Regions from separate parts of the Acinetobacter sp. LipI_15 genome, predicted to be linked through region 1. Evidence: predicted binding sites of a transcription regulator. Region 1 holds the regulator's gene; the other holds the start of a gene.

Region 1 (8,807 bases):
TTGTTTATGACGTATCGTCTAAACCACCTGCTACGATTGAGTGGGAGTAATTTAGGGATTTCAAGAAACAACGTTTCTTGCCTAAATTACGGCAAAGGCTATGCCTGCGCCAGACTGGGGTTTCACGAAGCACTGCTTCGTGCCAGTTTTACGCCATGAACAAGATTTAAAGCACTGCTTTAAATTTTGTGCAAGATGCCTGTGGCAGTATCTCATTTAAGATATATCCAATAAAAAAAGGACGCTTCAGCGTCCTTTTTTTATATCTCAACATTCTATTTATAAACAATTGACCAACTACTATCGCTTTCATTATTCGGTTCAGCTTTAGGCTTCGCTTTATGGGTAAAGCTTTGCCAAGACTTCGTCGATTTACGTTCGGGTTTCATGCTTGAATCATAGCGCTCTACACGGTTACGGCCATTTTCTTTTGCCTGATACAGCGCAATATCCGCTTGCTTAATCAGTTCAGTTAAATTTTGCTTATGTGATTTAAGCTGTGAAACACCAATGGAAACGGTAAATTGGATCGGGTGATTTGCGACATTCAGCAATGATTGATTTTGAAGCGTTAGACGAATACGTTCTGCGATTAACATTGCATCCTGTATTTGCGTTTCCGACAGCAGCACAATAAATTCTTCGCCACCAAAGCGAGCCAAGACATCTTTTTGGCGCATTTCTTTGCGGGTGGTTTCAGCGATACATTGCAGTACCTGATCACCAACATCATGCCCGTAATTATCATTAATATGTTTAAAATGATCGACATCAAACATCAATAAGCAAGTACTTGCAGGCGTTGGCCATTCATGGATGCGATGCTCAGCCAACTGAACAAACTGCCGACGGTTGTATAACTGGGTGAGCTCATCTGTATGCGCTAAATTTTTCAGTGTATGCATATTCCAGTCGTCAAGTAGGGTACGTAAAAAATGACGACGTGCATTGAGTGTATTGTTCCAACTCATATGCAGGCTGATCATCCAAACAGGAATAGACACCACCACAAAAATCAGAGCTTCTTGCCATGATAAAAGCTGACTCACCGCAAAATACACCAATAGCGAAATGAGGCCCGAACAATACAAGGCTGGCTTAAATTGTGTTTGTACGCAGACATTGGCAATCAAGATAAAGATCGCTGCACCATAGATATAGGACGAGACCATTGGGCTATCTGAAGCCAATAATAAGCCAATCCAAATCGCGGTGCTACAGACCGTCCCAATCGGTAAGATCATGTCGAGCACACGAATATCTTTTTTGTATTTAAACAGATAGAAGCTGACCAATAGGGCAGCAATAATCATGGCCACTCGAGAAAGACCTGACCAAAAGAACATGTCAGGGATAATAAAAATGTCAGCAAAGAAATAAAGAAGAAATGTAATCTGCGCCATGTAATTCACTTGACGTAAATAAGGTAACTGATGGCCATACTGATGTTGTAGAAAATAGTTTCTAAACTGCGTAGGAATACGTGCAAAAGGATCTGCAATGGCTTGTTCAATCTCGGCACGATTGGCAAGATCACACTCAGAAAGTTTCAAAGTATGATTATGATTTTTACGAACTTCCTGAGCAGACGAATTAGTCCGAGAACTCATTCGTACATCAACAGACATGTCCCTTCTCCATAAATGGCTTAGGAAAATTATGAATAAAAAATATACAAAAATATCTACCTGAAACTAGGGATTTTTCGAATGAATGATAAGAAATCGTCTGATGAATGTTACAAAATATATTATTAAATTGCTGTTTTATAAGTTGAAATTTGATTGCGTCCTGCAGATTTTGCTTGGTAAAGTGCCTGATCGGCCATGCGAATGACACTTTGTAAATCTCGGTTTTTTTGACCAAATTCGGCAACACCAATTGAAACGGTAAATTTAAGTTTTTGTAGTGTATCAAGTTCTAAATAATCATCGGCTATTGCCCGTCGCAGACGTTCGGCAATATCTTGAGCCTGACGCAGGTGTGTCTGCGGTAAAAGGATAATAAATTCTTCACCACCGAAGCGGGCAATGATGTCTTGGCTACGTAAAGTATGTCGGCACGTTTCGGCAATTTGTTGTAAAACATGATCACCAATATAGTTCCCAAACTGATCATTAATATTTTTAAATTTGTCGACATCAAAAATCAGTAATGAAAGTGGCTGTAACGGTTTGGACTGATGATGAATATGATAATTGGCAAGTTGAATAAATTGACGGCGATTGTTTAAGCCGGTCAGCACGTCGGTATGCGCCACAATATTGAGCGCTTCACGGTTCAACTGATCGAGTTTACTGTGTAAAAATACAATTCTAGATTTTTGCGTTGAATTCCAACTGATATACAAATTAAATAACAACACGGGCGAATAGATCAAGATAAACAGTTGCAGTTGATGGATATTGCCAGAAATGGCGAAATATACCCCAATCAGTAAAATTAGACTGATACATAGAGAAATGAACACAGCAGCCTTAAAGCGGATTTGCACACATAAATTGGCTAACACAATAAAAACCAAGGATGCATATAAATAGATCGGCACATCGGGGCTATTGGATAAATTGAGTAGGCTAAACCACAGCGCAGAAGCGCCAACGATCGATAGGGGAAGCATCAAGTCAAAGAGTAAAATGCTCTTGCTATATGTATAAATGCCCCATGTGATGCCCATCATCAGTAAGGTATAGGCCGTTTTTAAGCCTATCGCGAGCAAGCCCACATCGGGCAACATAAACCAATCCGCTATGGCATAAGAGAGATAGGCCAATTGTGCAACGATGTTGACTTGGAAAAAGAATTTAAAAAGTTGACGACGATGGTAGTGGAAAAATTCTTGACGAAATTGAGCAGGAACGCGAACAACGGTTCCTTTCAAGGCTTTTTGGATCAGTGCACGTGATTCTTTCTTATACTCATTGATCATGCAAGATTACCGACGGATGAGCATGGTTTGTATGTAATTTTATGTAACTCAAATAATCTATATCATTTTTGTTTAAAATTAAACACGTTATTTCAATGATTTGTGAATTATTTGGTATTGTTTGGTCAAAAGTGAGTGTTAACTTATGTTACTTAAATTTACATTTCACGTGATTTGAACAAGTAATTTCGCATTGGATATTGTCTAAATAAGCATCAATAACTGTTATGCTGTATGTCATATTAGGCAACAAAAAAACGATTGTCCTATCTCTGTGATTCAGCGTATTAATGACAGCTGAAGAAGATTGAGTTAATGCAGATATAATGGAAAAAAATGCATAGCTCTAGCCGGTAGTCCTTGCATCGGCTTAGCCAAATTTAGGGTAAGAATATGACCAATACTAATTACACAGAAATATCTCATTCCGACGATTGTGAAAAATACGTCAATCAGTTCATTCAAGAATTTCCACTGCGCCGTGCTGAAATTGGTCAAGGCACAGTGATTAAACGTGCTTTACCAAGTCGTCATAAACGGATGATTGGTGCATGGTGTTTCCTTGATCATGCCGGTCCAGTGCATTTTCCGCAAGGTGATGGCTTAGATGTCGGTCCACATCCACATATTGGTTTGCAAACGTTTACCTGGATGATTGATGGCACCATGATGCATACCGACAGTTTGGGCACACATCAGTTAATTCAGCCCAAACAAGTCAATCTCATGACGGCAGGTTATGGTATTTCGCATACTGAGGTTGCTCCAGAGTCTGAAACACAAATGCATGCTGCGCAGCTTTGGATTGCATTGCCAGATGACAAAATCAATATGGCGCCCCAGTTTGACCATTACCCAGAGTTGCCTGTGGTGACACAAGACGGGATTGAATTGACGGTATTGGTGGGTGAATTTTTACAGACTAAATCGCCGGTAAAAGTACATAGTGAATTATTAGGTGTCGATCTGCGTAGTTCGGAAAGTCAAAGTACCGTCTTGCCGCTCAATCCAAAATTTGAATATGGCTTTATGGCCCTCGAAGGGACTGCCAGTGTCAATGGTCACGAGCTCAATGAAGACAATATGGTGGTACTTGAGCCGGGCTTAACCCAAGTCAAAATTGATCTGCACGCAGGTGGCCGTGTTTTATTATTAGGGGGTGAACCTTTTGAATCACCGATTCTGCTGTGGTGGAATTTTGTGGGGCGCACACAAGAAGAATTGAATATTGCCCGTGAGCAGTGGATTAATCAGGACGAACGCTTTGGCTCTATTCCTGACTATGATGGTCCACGACTAGAAGCACCGGCTTTCCCTGATAAAATGCGTCCATCACGTTAACTTAAAAATAAAAATGAACAGCCGTACCTGTGGTAAAAATGGTGCGGCATAACCATGAGGGAGTCATTATGGGTATCGTCGCAACGGCAACAGTAAACACCTTAGAAGCACCGTGGTCAGGTGAAGTTCAGAGTGGAAAACATCAACTTATTACCGATAAGCCCGAATCATTTGGTGGCGGGGATTTAGGTTTAGCACCGTATGATTTACTGTGTGCCTCCTTAATTTCATGCACCATGATTACTTTGCGCATGTATGCAGCACATAAACAAATTCAATTGGGTGAGTTTCGTGTTGAGGCAGACTTTTGTGCGAACCGTGAAGGAGCTGAATGGGTTGAGCGACGCCTGCATTTTCAAACGCCCTTGGATGCAGAATTAGAGCAAAAAATCTTGTCCATTTGTGAAAAAACCCCTGTGACAAAAACTTTATTGCGCAGTATAGACATTAAAACCACTCTAGTTTAATTTAAATGCAGGTCGCTGCTGTACTGTACAAAATTTAGTTTTGATATAGCCCTAAGCAGTGATCTGACACTTTTTATGATTTAAGTACTTCAAAATAGTAATGGCTTGCCAGAAATAAGAAAATTTTAGACTTCATATAGGAGATGAACCCATGCGGGTGCTACATCATCTAGAAAAATCTCGTTCATTTCGTATTTTATGGGCAATGCAGGAATTAGGACTGGATTATCAGGTTCAGTTTTATCTGCGCCAGCCAAATTTGTCTGCTCCTCCTGAGCTTAAAGCCATCCATCCTTTAGGGAAGTCGCCCATATTGCAGGATGATGGACTGGTCTTGGTAGAATCTGCAGCGATCTTGGAGTATTTACAAGAGAAGTATGATCGGCATGATTTTTTTGCAGCCAAGGCGGAACATTCAAAACAACAATATCGCTTTTGGATGCATTATGCCGAAGGTTCTCTAATGCCGTTGTTGGTGATGCAGTTGGTCATGAGCAATGTGCCACGCCATGTACCTTGGGTCATCAAACCCGTAGCTAATCGCATTTGTGATGGGGTCAAAAAAGGTTTTGTACGACCTCGCTTAAAAGAACATATCGAGTTTTTAGAAAACCATTTAGCGGAAAATGAATATTTTGCGGGACCGTTTAGCTTTGCGGATATTCAGATGACGTTTCCATTAGAAGCCGTCATGACCAGAACTCAAGGGCGATATCCACAAATTCAGGCTTTCTTACAACGGATGCAACAGCGTCCTGCATATCGCCGTGCCAAACAACAAGAACAACAGTTGGAAGCACAGCAAGACCGGCAGCATGATTCCGCTTAGCTCACATGATACAAGCGTTCTTTAGGGAAGACGACTTTAAACAGCGAACCACGGTTTTCTTTGGACTCAATTTCAAGGTGTGCCTGATGTTGCATCAAAACGTGTTTCACGATGGCAAGACCTAAACCTGTTCCTCCCGTTTGGCGACTACGTGCGCTGTCCACACGGTAAAACCGTTCCGTTAAACGGGGTAAGTGTTTCGGGTCAATCCCGATACCCGTATCTTCAACGGTAAAATAACCATGCGTACCATCATCATGCCATCCAATGGTCACAGTACCGCCTTTGGGGGTGTATTTAATTGCATTGGTGATGAGGTTACTAAAGGCACTCGCCAATTCCATATCTGATCCGATTAGGTCACAGTGACTATCAATCTCGAGATTCAGTGTATGTCCATAATCCACATTGTAAGCATGTGCATCGTCATATAGTTGGTTCATTAGGCTGGGCATTTCAATGATTTGATTTTTAGCAACTTTTTTATCATTTTCCAGACGAGATAATAATAACAAGTCATTAACCAAAGCATTCATACGGCGGGTTTGAGACTGCATTTGATCGAATGCGCGTTTCCAGCGTGGATTTAAATCTTCCTGATCGGTAAAGGTTTCGATATAACCACTTAAAACCGTGAGCGGTGTGCGTAACTCATGTGAAATATTATCGACAAAGTCTTTACGCATTTGCTCAAGGTTATGCATGCGCGTGACGTCATAAGCCACCAATAAACGACTTTCGCGACCAAAACGGGTTAATTTCACTTGCACATAATGGTCTTCAAGTACCGATGATTTCATTTTCAAACCATCGGGGGCTAAATCGATATTGGTAAAGTATTCGATAAAACTAGGCTGTCTTAAAATGCTTAAAATATTGCGCCCTTGATCGAGCTGTTGAATCCCCAAAAGCTTTTCTGCGGCAGGGTTCCACCATTCGATTTGATGTAATTCATCAATCAATACCACAGCTTCAGCAAGCGCCACCAAGGAAGATTGAGCGCGGTCAATTAGGCCGACCATTTCAGCTTGTACGATGCGTTCTTGGCGCTGGGCACGGTATACATTAAAGAGTAAAGCCCCCCAAATACCGTCTAAATTTGGCGGGACATCATAAGGACGGTTTGAAATCCATTCGTTGACCAAGTACAGCGAACGCATTTGCAATGCAAAAAACACTGCAAAGGCAATTAAGATGCAGATCCATAAGTACCCGGTACCAAAGCCGATGAGTGCAGCAATGAGTAGGAAAAATGCCAGCAGTCTCAAATCCTGCTTGGCAAAAGTCCATAAACTGCTGTAACGGAATTTTTTATGTTCACTGGCAAGTTCAGGGACGGGATACGGTTCATACATATAAAATTAAAGACCTAAAATGACTAACCCATCACAGCATCGGCACGGGTAGAGAAACGGTAACCTGTACCACGAACAGTTTGGACATAACGATCGGCTTGGAAAGGTTCAAGAACTTTACGCAAACGACGAATATGAACGTCAATGGTACGGTCCTCAATATACACGTTTCCACCCCAAACCTGATCTAATAATTGAGCACGAGTGTAGGCACGTTCAGGATGAGTCATGAAAAAGGCCAGTAGGCGATATTCAGTCGGTCCCATATCTAAAATGGTGTTGCCAAAGCTGACACGTTGGCTGACTGGATCGAGGATTAAGCCATTGGCATCAATGGTTTTTTCACCACCCAAGGCATTTGAGCGACGTAGCACCGCTTTAATGCGTGACACCAACTCACGGGTGGAAAAGGGTTTGGTCATGTAGTCATCTGCGCCTGCGTCTAGACCTTGGACTTTATGGTCTTCTTCGCCGCGCGCAGTGAGCATGATGACTGGAATTTCTGACAAATTTTCATCGCGTTTTAAACGACGACATAGGTCTACACCACTCACGCCACCAGGCATCATCCAATCCAACAAAATCAGTGCAGGACGCTGATCCACAATCATTTGGTGCGCTTGTTTGGCATCTTCAGCTTGCTGACATTGAAAACCAGCCATATCCAGTGAAGTATGGATCATTTCCCGAATCGGGAGTTCGTCGTCGACGATTAAAATATAGTCATCTTTCACAGCGCAATACCCTATTTTATGTAAACGGTAGACCGTTTTATATTTATGACAGGCTTATTACAAAGATTAATTATGACAGTATCATTGCAAAAATGATCTTTCATTGGGGTTTAGAAAGAAATTGTGACAATTTAAATCCTGAAATATTCAACAACATGGGCTTTGCATCATGTTGTTGTCACAAAAAAATCATTCAAAAAAATTGTAAAGATCAGTGTTGACCTCAGAATTTATTTACTGGGTTTTTCAGAAAAAGCATCCAACAAGGCCAAAAAGACCACGCTACATGACGATAAAACTTCGTCAATCGGTTGTTTATAACCACTCATGACCCAGCGAATCGCAATTTGGGTGACATAACCATTGAGACCGGTTGCAACCATCGAAATTTCACGTTCTGAACGATCAATATTCGGCATCATCAGCATGACAAAGGCATGAATCATACGGTCAAAGCGCATCATGGTTTCATGAATCGTGGCTTGGTTATGTAGCTCTTGTACCAACATAGCATCGATGTAAATGATGCGCGCCATACGGGGATTATTTTTTAAAGTTAACAGTAGGGCGGTTAAACCTGCTTCAATCATTTTTTTAGAATCGGTGGATGCTTGCATGATGGCTTGCATCACATTTTGTTGCAGTTCATCGATTAATTTTAAAAAGATGGTCTGGAACAGTTGCTCACTTTTCTTAAATGATTCGTAAAAATAGCGTTCGGTCAGCTTGGCTTCCAAACAAATATCTTTCACGGTCACGGAAAAAAAGCCATGTGTACCATAGGCTTCTATACCGGCTTCAATCAGTTTTTCACGTCGCGCTTGCTTACGTTCACTGAGAGAAAGCCCTTTAAATTGACGTTCCTTCACATTTTTTGCCTGTTGTTGTTCTGTGTGATTTGTTGCATCTGTCATGAAAATATACGCTGAACTAAAGCAGAATTTTGTCTTATTTTAGCAATAATTTCAGTTTAAACCTATGTTTAAGCATTGGCGATTTCAACAGCTTAGCACGTCCCAAGATGACATTGACAATATGTATTGTCAAAACTATATTAAGTCGACGAACTGCACACATTGGCAAATGAGATCACGCTGTGATAAAGCCAAGCGGCAGCATAAAGGAATAAGGAATCACAATGAAAAACTTCAA
Region 2 (8,807 bases), 2.2 Mb from region 1:
ACCGCATCCAAAAGATATGGAATTGATGGGGTATCAATAAATGCAGGGAAATCTGGATAGTCTTGTTTATAGTCTGTAGGCACAACTTCTTCTGGTGCACTGTAAGCCATACAACATTCAGCACGTGGCGTACCCGGATTTTCCACAAAAACACGTACACCAATGCCCGGTGTATTTTGTTTATCCAAAAGATCTTTCAAATACTCTTGGGCATTTGGAGTGATCAATAGGTTTGGAATTTCTTCAGCAACTGCTGTGCTGTTGTTCTCAGTCGACATTACAATATTTCCTCAAGCTGAAGTCGCTATTTTAACTTAAGATGCGGGGCATTAGAAAAAAATCAACTAAAATTGTCGGAATTATTCTGAAAGTTCACGCTTTAGGCAGATTTAATGGCATTATTGAGCATAAATTTTAACAAGTAGAATAGTCATATATGTTGGGCCTACCCTTTAACCACACCGTGACCATTATCCTGATTACGGTGGTGATTTCACTGATTGCATTTTCAAATCAGAAAGTGATGAATCGTTTGTTATTTTGGCCGCCAGCCCTCAGTCGTGGCGAATATGATCGATTTATTAGCCATGGTTTTATTCATGCAGATGGCGCGCACCTATTGTTCAACATGATTACCTTATTTTTCTTTGGTAGCGTGATTGAAAGTTTTTATCGCCAATATTTCTTCGACATGGGCTTTGTATTGTTTTATTTAGGCGGTTTGATCGCTGCGATTATTCCGAGTTATTTAAAACATAAGCATGATACCCATTGGGCAAGTTTAGGGGCTTCTGGGGCAGTATCTGCAGTACTCTTTGCTTATATCTTGTTTGAGCCGTGGAAACTGATTTTTGTATTCTTTATTCCTGTTCCTGCGATTATTTTTGCCGTGCTGTATGTGGCTTACAGTATCTGGTCAGGTAAACGTGGCAACAGCAACATTAACCACAGCGCACACCTTTGGGGCGCAGCGTATGGTGTAATCATGACGATTATTCTTGAACCGAAGCTTATTCCGCATTTCTTAAGTCAGTTATTAAACGTTCCTTTCTAACGTTAAGTCTAAAAAATCAGTCTGATTTAACCAGTAAAATGACAGCCTAAACCGTTTCAGTTTAGGCTTTTTTATTGTGCTGCGTTAAATCGAAATGTCCTTTAATTTTTTTCTTTAGCCAATTTCCCACATTTACAGCACCGCACTTTGAATATCGAGCTATACAATTTCACAGCAGATTGAAACGCTATCTCCCCTTGCCCTGATTTAAACTGAAATGACACAGAATAAAAAAGGAAAATTCCAATGAAAATAGTCCTGATGTTCTCAAGTTTGCTGTTGACCTGCGTGTTGAGTGCTTGTGCCGTTCACACTCGTGAAGGCAGTATCGTGGTCGACCCAGATCGTAATCACTATCCTTATAATTACCCAGATCGCCATGGCGACTTTTGCCCGCCCGGACAGGCTAAAAAAGGCCGTTGTTGATTTGCCGTTATTGATTTAATGCCCTCTTCTTTTAAGCCTTCAAACCGAAGGCTTTTTCAATTCCGACAATAAAAATTGACGCTGTATATTCTACGAAAGTTCACAAAAGCACATGACAAATCATATAAATCTGGCACTTTATGCCACCCTATTTTTTAATTTGGCATAGATAATGTATACATCTGTATATTAATGACAAAATTAGCTGAGATATTTTGCATGTCGAGTTCAACTGAAGGTCTTCAATTTCCCATTTCGGCTTCAAACCAAAAGCCGAGTACATCTAAAACTGGTCGTGAAATTATTGCTGAAGCCTTAGCTGCAGTTGACCATCACTCTTCTGTACGTGCAAAACAAGAAAAAAACTGGCGTAAAAAATATCCTGAATATTTTAAAGCCTTGGTTGAACAAGGGATTCAATCATCTGAAGCAGCGATCAACATTGCTGAGCAAGGTTTAAATAAAGCGCATCACGTCTTTGAGTTTTATCGTAATCAAGAAAAGTATACGCTCAAAGATGCAGTAGCTTTGACTGCACATCCGCTGCATACCGTGAAATTAAAAGGTGAAAGTGACGCAGCGCCTGAGTGGTATGTGCCCTATCATGGTCAAAAACTTCAAGGTGAGGCTTTACTGGCTCAGATTCAAAAATGGCAAGATGCTGGCATCATTGAAGCCAGTCATGCCGACGCATTACGTGAAGCCATTGCACACCCAGAATGGTTCGATTTGTCAGATCGGACTATGGTGCTTTTTGGTGCTGCTTCCGAAGCTGGCCCACTGACGTGGTTAGCAAAATGGAAAGCCAATATTGTGGCAATCGACCTCAATAATGAACGTGTTTGGGATCGAATCTTAAGCACGGTTCAGGTCGGTAATGCCACTTTATATGCACCAAGTCTCGACGCTGTGCATGAAGACACACCCATTCAAGAACTAAAACACAAATTGGGCGCCAATTTACTGACACACATTCCTGAAATTGCACAATGGCTTGCAAAAAGTGAACATCAACTAGATCTGGCTGCAATTGCCTATTTAGATGGTGAAAAGCATGTTCGTGTTGCAATGGCAATGGACAGCATCATGGCCTATGTCAGCCAACAAAAAGCCGACACTAGCTTGATGTTTATGTGTACTCCGACCGATGTCTATGCTGTTCCAGAAGAAATTGTTACGGCAGCGCAAGCCAAATTTCAAAACCGTGCGTCTGCACAAAAACTATTGACACAAAGTATTGCCAAAGTCACAGGCCAGCATTTCTTTAAGCAAAATAACGAGCAAACCACCACAGCAGACAATGGAAAATCCTATGGTATCGCTGACTGTTTGGTGGTGGAACAAGGTCCAAACTACGCACTCGCAAAACGTATCCAACAATGGCGCGCAACTGTCGCACGTCAAAATGGTCAGCGGGTTAGTATCAATATTGCGCCATCCACCACGACCCGCTCAGTGACGAAGAATCCATTATTAAAAGCCGCATTTAATGGTGCGAGTTTATTTGATGTGGAATCGTTTCAACCTGAAACCACCAATGCACTCATGGCGGCTTTATGGATTCACGACTTGAGAAACCCTCAATCGGTTGCTAACCCTGAAACAGCGCTAGACCATCCATTAGAACTCATGATGCATGGTGCCAACCATGGTGGCTTATGGCGTGTGGCTTATTTGGCGCGTACTGCCTTACCTTTTGCAGCGCTGTATGGTTTTGCTGAAGAGAAATTGCCCGTGAAAAAAGTATTGGGGCTGTTTAAAAAAGCATAATTGCATTGGTTTAAATAAGTGTTGAACTTTGCAAAGCTTCAACTCGCTAGTTTGATTGTTCTAATTCGGCTCTCAGTCATCTCGTTAAAATCGGTGATGTCTGAGATAAAGCCATAAAAAAACGCTGCCGAAGCAGCGTTTTTTTATATCTGGAATTTGAGTTGCTTAGAACACTTTCAAGAATAACCAGTACAAGCAACCTGATAGACAGATCGTTGCAGGTAAAGTGAAGACCCAAGCTGATAGAATGGTTTTCACTGTTGCAAAGTTCAGACCCGATTTATTCGCGACCATGGTACCTGCAACCGCAGAGTTAAGTACGTGTGTAGTCGATACAGGCATACCAAAACCATCCGCAGCAGCAATCGTTGACATAGCAACAAGCTCGGCAGACATACCCTGACCATAGGTCATGTGGTTTTTACCAATACGCTCACCTACAGTCACGACAATACGTTTCCAACCCACCATGGTTCCAAGACCCAGTGCCAATGCAACAGCGACTTTCACCCATGTTGGAATGTACTGTAAGAACGAATCTAAGTGACTACGATATTCCTTCACTGTCTTTTGTTCAGCTTCTGCCATTGCTGGTAGTTGGTCAGCTTTATCTAGACGTTTAAAAGCAGTAGTACTTAAGTACATGTCATTACGAATCGAAGATACTTCTTGTTCAGGAATATCTTTTAAGTCGCCATACTGTGCAACACGCTCACCTAAATGATCGGTCAAACTTGCCAAAGCTGGCACAACTTCTGGGCTGACTTCTTTGGTTTGAATGTATTTGGTGAGTACATCACGTGCTTGTGCATCAGGAATATCCTTATGCTCTGCGTAGATCGCAGTCGCAGTTTGAGCAGATAACTGATGGAAAGATTGAATATGTTGATTATCTAAGTTCTTATTCAATGAATAAGCCAATGGCACACATCCGATCAAAATCAGCATGATCAGACCCATACCTTTTTGACCATCATTTGAACCGTGCGCAAAACTTACACCTGTACAGGTAAAGATCAAAATTGCACGAATTAGTGGTGGTGGCGGCTTGTTGCCTTCTGGTGGCTGAAACAATTCTAGCTGTTTGCGGAAAATACGCTTCACCAACAAGAAAACGAGAGCCGCAAATGCAAAACCAATCAGTGGAGAGAACAATAACGCCTTACCCACTTTAAGCACCTGCTCCATATCTACACCGCTCGCACCACCACCTGCATTTAACAGGTAATTCATGATGCCAACGCCAAGAATAGAACCAATCAAAGTATGCGAACTAGACGCTGGGATGCCCAAGAACCAAGTCCCTAAATTCCACAAAATCGCTGCGATCAACATAGCGAAAACCATGGCAAAGCCAGCACCTGAACCGACATTCATAATCAATTCAACAGGTAACAAGGCAATAATGCCGTAAGCGACTGCACCACTGGCAACCATTACGCCTAGGAAGTTACAGAAACCCGCCCACATTACCGCAACCGGTGCTGACAAGGCGTTGGTATAAATCACTGTTGCTACTGCATTTGCAGTGTCATGGAAACCATTTACAAATTCAAAGCCAAGTGCGATGAATAAGGCTGTGCCCAATAAAATCATTGAATAAAGACTTAAAGGCGGAACATGCGCTAAATCGGCAGTCACCTGAAAACCAATATAAATCAACGTTGAAATAATCACCGTTAAAAATACCGGCATAAAGAATTTCGGTGTAGGCACATGAACATTCGTGGACTTTTGAGGAGTCGACGTGTGCGCTGAATCTACGGGAGTTTGTTTAGAATTCATGCAGGCAGGAATAGAGGATTTTAAAATCCCCATATTGTTCAATTTAATTATGACAATTATATGACAAAGCGGTGTCATATAAAGCAATTTTTCATGCTTTATTTGTTTTTTTTAGGTGTTTAAAACCGACTCCTACACTCTACTTTCATAAAGTAAATCAGTTATTTAATCTACGTATTTAAACTTTATTTTCTTTGAAACCCAATGTTTCAGCTTATATTTCATCTGTCATGTTTTTTTGTCATATTGCATAGCCCTGCTGGATGTTTTTTAATCTTGCCTGAGCAATATGACAAATTCATGAAGCTTTCCATACATTTATATGAAATTGGAATATGAAATTAGCAAGTTGCAATATTGCTCATTAATTCAACAAGCTAATAATTGCGCGCTGTGAAGATGATTGAATATCAATAAAACTGCAATGAATTCTGTTAATATATTTGCCGATTTTATATTCCATCGGATTGGGGTTATTTATGTCCACGCTTGCCACCCTAAAAGAGCTGCTCGCTCAACGGATTCTGATTATCGACGGTGCAATGGGCACCATGATTCAGCGTCATAAACTCGAAGAAGCTGACTACCGTGGTGAGCGTTTTGCAGATTGGGCATCTGACCTCAAAGGCAATAATGACCTATTGGTGTTGACTCAGCCGCAAATCATTCAAGGCATTCATGAAGCCTATCTCGATGCTGGTGCAGACATTATTGAAACCAACAGCTTTAACGGCACAAAAGTTTCAATGTCTGACTACCACATGGAAGATTTGGTATCAGAGATCAACCGTGAAGCAGCGCGTATTGCCAAAGCAGCTTGTGAAAAATACTCAACGCCTGAAAAACCGCGTTTTGTTGCAGGTGTGCTTGGCCCGACTTCACGTACTTGCTCGATCTCGCCAAATGTAAATGACCCAGCATTTCGTAACATTACTTTTGATGAGCTTAAAGAAAACTATATTGAAGCTGCGCATGCCCTGATTGAAGGCGGTGCAGACATTCTTTTAATTGAAACAGTATTTGATACTTTGAACTGTAAAGCTGCCATTTTTGCAGTGAAAGAAGTGTTTAATCAGCTTGGCTATGAATTGCCATTGATGATTTCAGGCACGATTACCGATGCCTCTGGCCGAACTTTAACTGGCCAAACTGCTGAAGCGTTCTGGAACTCTGTGCGTCATGGTGATTTATTGTCGATTGGCTTTAACTGTGCCCTAGGTGCAGATGCCATGCGTCCGCATGTAAAAACCATTGCTGACGTTGCCGATACTTTTATTTCGGCGCATCCGAACGCTGGCTTACCAAATGCCTTCGGCGGTTATGATGAAACCCCTGAACAAACCGCTGCCTTTATTAAAGAATTTGCAGAAAGTGGCTTGATTAACATCACTGGCGGCTGCTGCGGTACAACGCCGGATCACATCCGTGCTATTGCCAATGCCGTAAAAGACATTGCGCCGCGCCAAGTGCCAGAAACCAAACCCGCTTGCCGTTTAAGCGGTTTAGAGCCGTTCAACATTACAGAAGATTCGCTGTTTGTAAACGTCGGTGAACGTACCAACGTGACAGGTTCTAAAAAATTCCTACGTTTAATCCGTGAAGAAAACTTTGCCGAAGCTTTAGAAGTTGCACAGCAGCAAGTTGAAGCCGGTGCTCAGATTATCGACATCAACATGGATGAAGGCATGCTGGATTCAGAAGGCGCAATGGTGCACTTCCTGAATCTTGTAGCCTCTGAACCTGAAATTTCACGTGTGCCGATCATGATTGACTCATCTAAATGGGAAATCATTGAAGCGGGCTTAAAATGTGTACAAGGTAAAGCGGTTGTAAACTCGATTTCCTTAAAAGAAGGCTATGACGAGTTCGTTGCAAAAGCGCGTTTGTGCCGTCAGTATGGGGCTGCCGTGATTGTGATGGCCTTTGACGAAAATGGTCAGGCCGATACAGCTGCACGTAAAAAAGAAATCTGTAAGCGCTCTTATGATGTATTGGTGAATGAAGTGGGCTTCCCTGCTGAAGACATCATTTTTGACCCGAACGTGTTTGCCGTGGCAACTGGTATTGAAGAACACAATAACTATGCTGTGGACTTCATTGAAGCGACTGGCTGGATTAAGCAAAACTTGCCGCATGCCATGATTTCTGGCGGTGTGTCTAACGTATCGTTCTCTTTCCGCGGTAACGAGCCTGTACGTGAAGCGATTCACTCAGTGTTCTTATACCATGCCATTCAGCAAGGCATGACTATGGGTATTGTCAACGCAGGTCAAATGGCGATTTATGATGATATTGATGCTGAACTGAAAGCTGCGGTTGAAGATGTGATCTTGAACCAAAACCAAGGTGAAAGCCATCAAGAAGCTACAGAAAAGCTGCTTGAAGTTGCTGAAAAATACCGTGGTCAAGGTGCTGCGCAAAAACAAGTGGAAAACTTGGAATGGCGTGAGCTTCCAGTTGAAAAACGTCTTGAGCATGCGCTTGTAAAAGGTATCACCACCTTTATTGATGGAGATACTGAAGAAGCACGCCTGAAAGCTAAACGTCCACTCGATGTGATTGAAGGTCCGCTGATGGACGGCATGAATGTGGTAGGTGATTTGTTCGGTTCAGGCAAAATGTTCCTGCCGCAAGTCGTGAAATCTGCACGTGTCATGAAACAGGCTGTAGCTTGGCTCAACCCATTCATTGAAGCGGAAAAAACAGCTGGCCAATCTAAGGGTAAAGTCCTGATGGCAACTGTGAAGGGCGATGTGCATGACATCGGTAAAAATATCGTAGGCGTGGTGTTGGGCTGTAACGGCTATGACATCATCGACCTTGGGGTGATGGTGCCTTGCGAGAAGATTTTACAAACTGCGATTGATGAAAAAGTCGATATCATTGGCCTGTCTGGCCTGATTACGCCGTCACTGGATGAAATGGTTTTTGTTGCGAAAGAAATGCAGCGTAAAGGTTTTAATGTTCCGTTGATGATTGGCGGTGCAACAACATCTAAAGCACATACTGCAGTGAAAATTGATCCACAATATTCAAATGATGCGGTGATTTATGTTGCCGATGCATCGCGTGCAGTGGGTGTAGCAACAACTTTACTTTCTAAAGAAATGAAGCCTAAATTTGTTGAAGACACACGTGCTGAATATGAAAAAGTGCGTGAACGTATTGCTAACAAACAGCCGAAAGCCGCTAAGCTGACGTATGCTGAATCTGTTGAAAATGGTTTGAAAATTGACTTTGCAGCCAATGCGCCTGTGAAGCCAAACTTCATTGGTACGCAAACGTTGACCAATTATCCATTGGAAACATTAGTTGAGTACTTTGACTGGACACCGTTCTTCATTTCTTGGAGTTTGGCAGGTAAATTCCCTGCTATCTTAACTGATGAAGTTGTAGGTGAAGCAGCAACTGACTTATATGAACAAGCACAGACCATGCTAAAAGACATCATCGACAACAAACGTTTTGATGCTCGTGCTGTGTTTGGTATTTACCCTGCAAACCGTTCAGCAGCGGATTCGGTTGAAGTGTATAGCGAAGATGGTCAATCGGTTACGCATACCTTCCATCACATTCGTCAACAGTCTGATAAAGTGACAGGTAAACCAAACTTGTCATTAGCGGACTTTATTGCGCCTAAAGGTGTCGCAGAAGACTACTTGGGCGGTTTCACTGTATCGATCTTTGGTGCAGAAGAAATGGCCAATGAGTACAAAGCTAAAGGCGATGACTACTCTGCAATTCTTGCGCAATCTTTAGGTGACCGTTTTGC

What was found. The regulator PhoB, encoded in region 1, activates phosphate uptake and scavenging genes when phosphate is short. The targets are predictions, from matches to a motif close to TGTCATNAANCTGTCATAA.
Region 2: a site for PhoB is predicted at 5,083-5,101, ahead of AC4CU0_RS11175 (inorganic phosphate transporter). Genes of this name have one in related genera too.

What each region holds. Positions count from the first base shown of each region.
Region 1 is NZ_JBZAYN010000001.1:139,684-148,490, forward strand. Features, by position in the region: gene guaA (glutamine-hydrolyzing GMP synthase) at 1-50, shown strand, start outside; gene AC4CU0_RS00620 (GGDEF domain-containing protein) at 276-1,610, opposite strand; gene AC4CU0_RS00625 (GGDEF domain-containing protein) at 1,754-2,929, opposite strand; gene AC4CU0_RS00630 (pirin family protein) at 3,323-4,270, shown strand; gene AC4CU0_RS00635 (OsmC family protein) at 4,339-4,737, shown strand; gene AC4CU0_RS00640 (glutathione S-transferase family protein) at 4,889-5,566, shown strand; gene phoR (phosphate regulon sensor histidine kinase PhoR) at 5,563-6,921, opposite strand; gene phoB (phosphate regulon transcriptional regulator PhoB) at 6,945-7,655, opposite strand; gene AC4CU0_RS00655 (TetR/AcrR family transcriptional regulator) at 7,886-8,569, opposite strand; gene AC4CU0_RS00660 (SDR family NAD(P)-dependent oxidoreductase) at 8,794-8,807, shown strand, end outside.
Region 2 is NZ_JBZAYN010000001.1:2,343,323-2,352,129, forward strand. Features, by position in the region: gene nfuA (Fe-S biogenesis protein NfuA) at 1-278, opposite strand, end outside; gene AC4CU0_RS11160 (rhomboid family intramembrane serine protease) at 437-1,054, shown strand; gene AC4CU0_RS11165 (hypothetical protein) at 1,301-1,480, shown strand; gene AC4CU0_RS11170 (hypothetical protein) at 1,700-3,250, shown strand; gene AC4CU0_RS11175 (inorganic phosphate transporter) at 3,416-5,035, opposite strand; gene metH (methionine synthase) at 5,515-8,807, shown strand, end outside.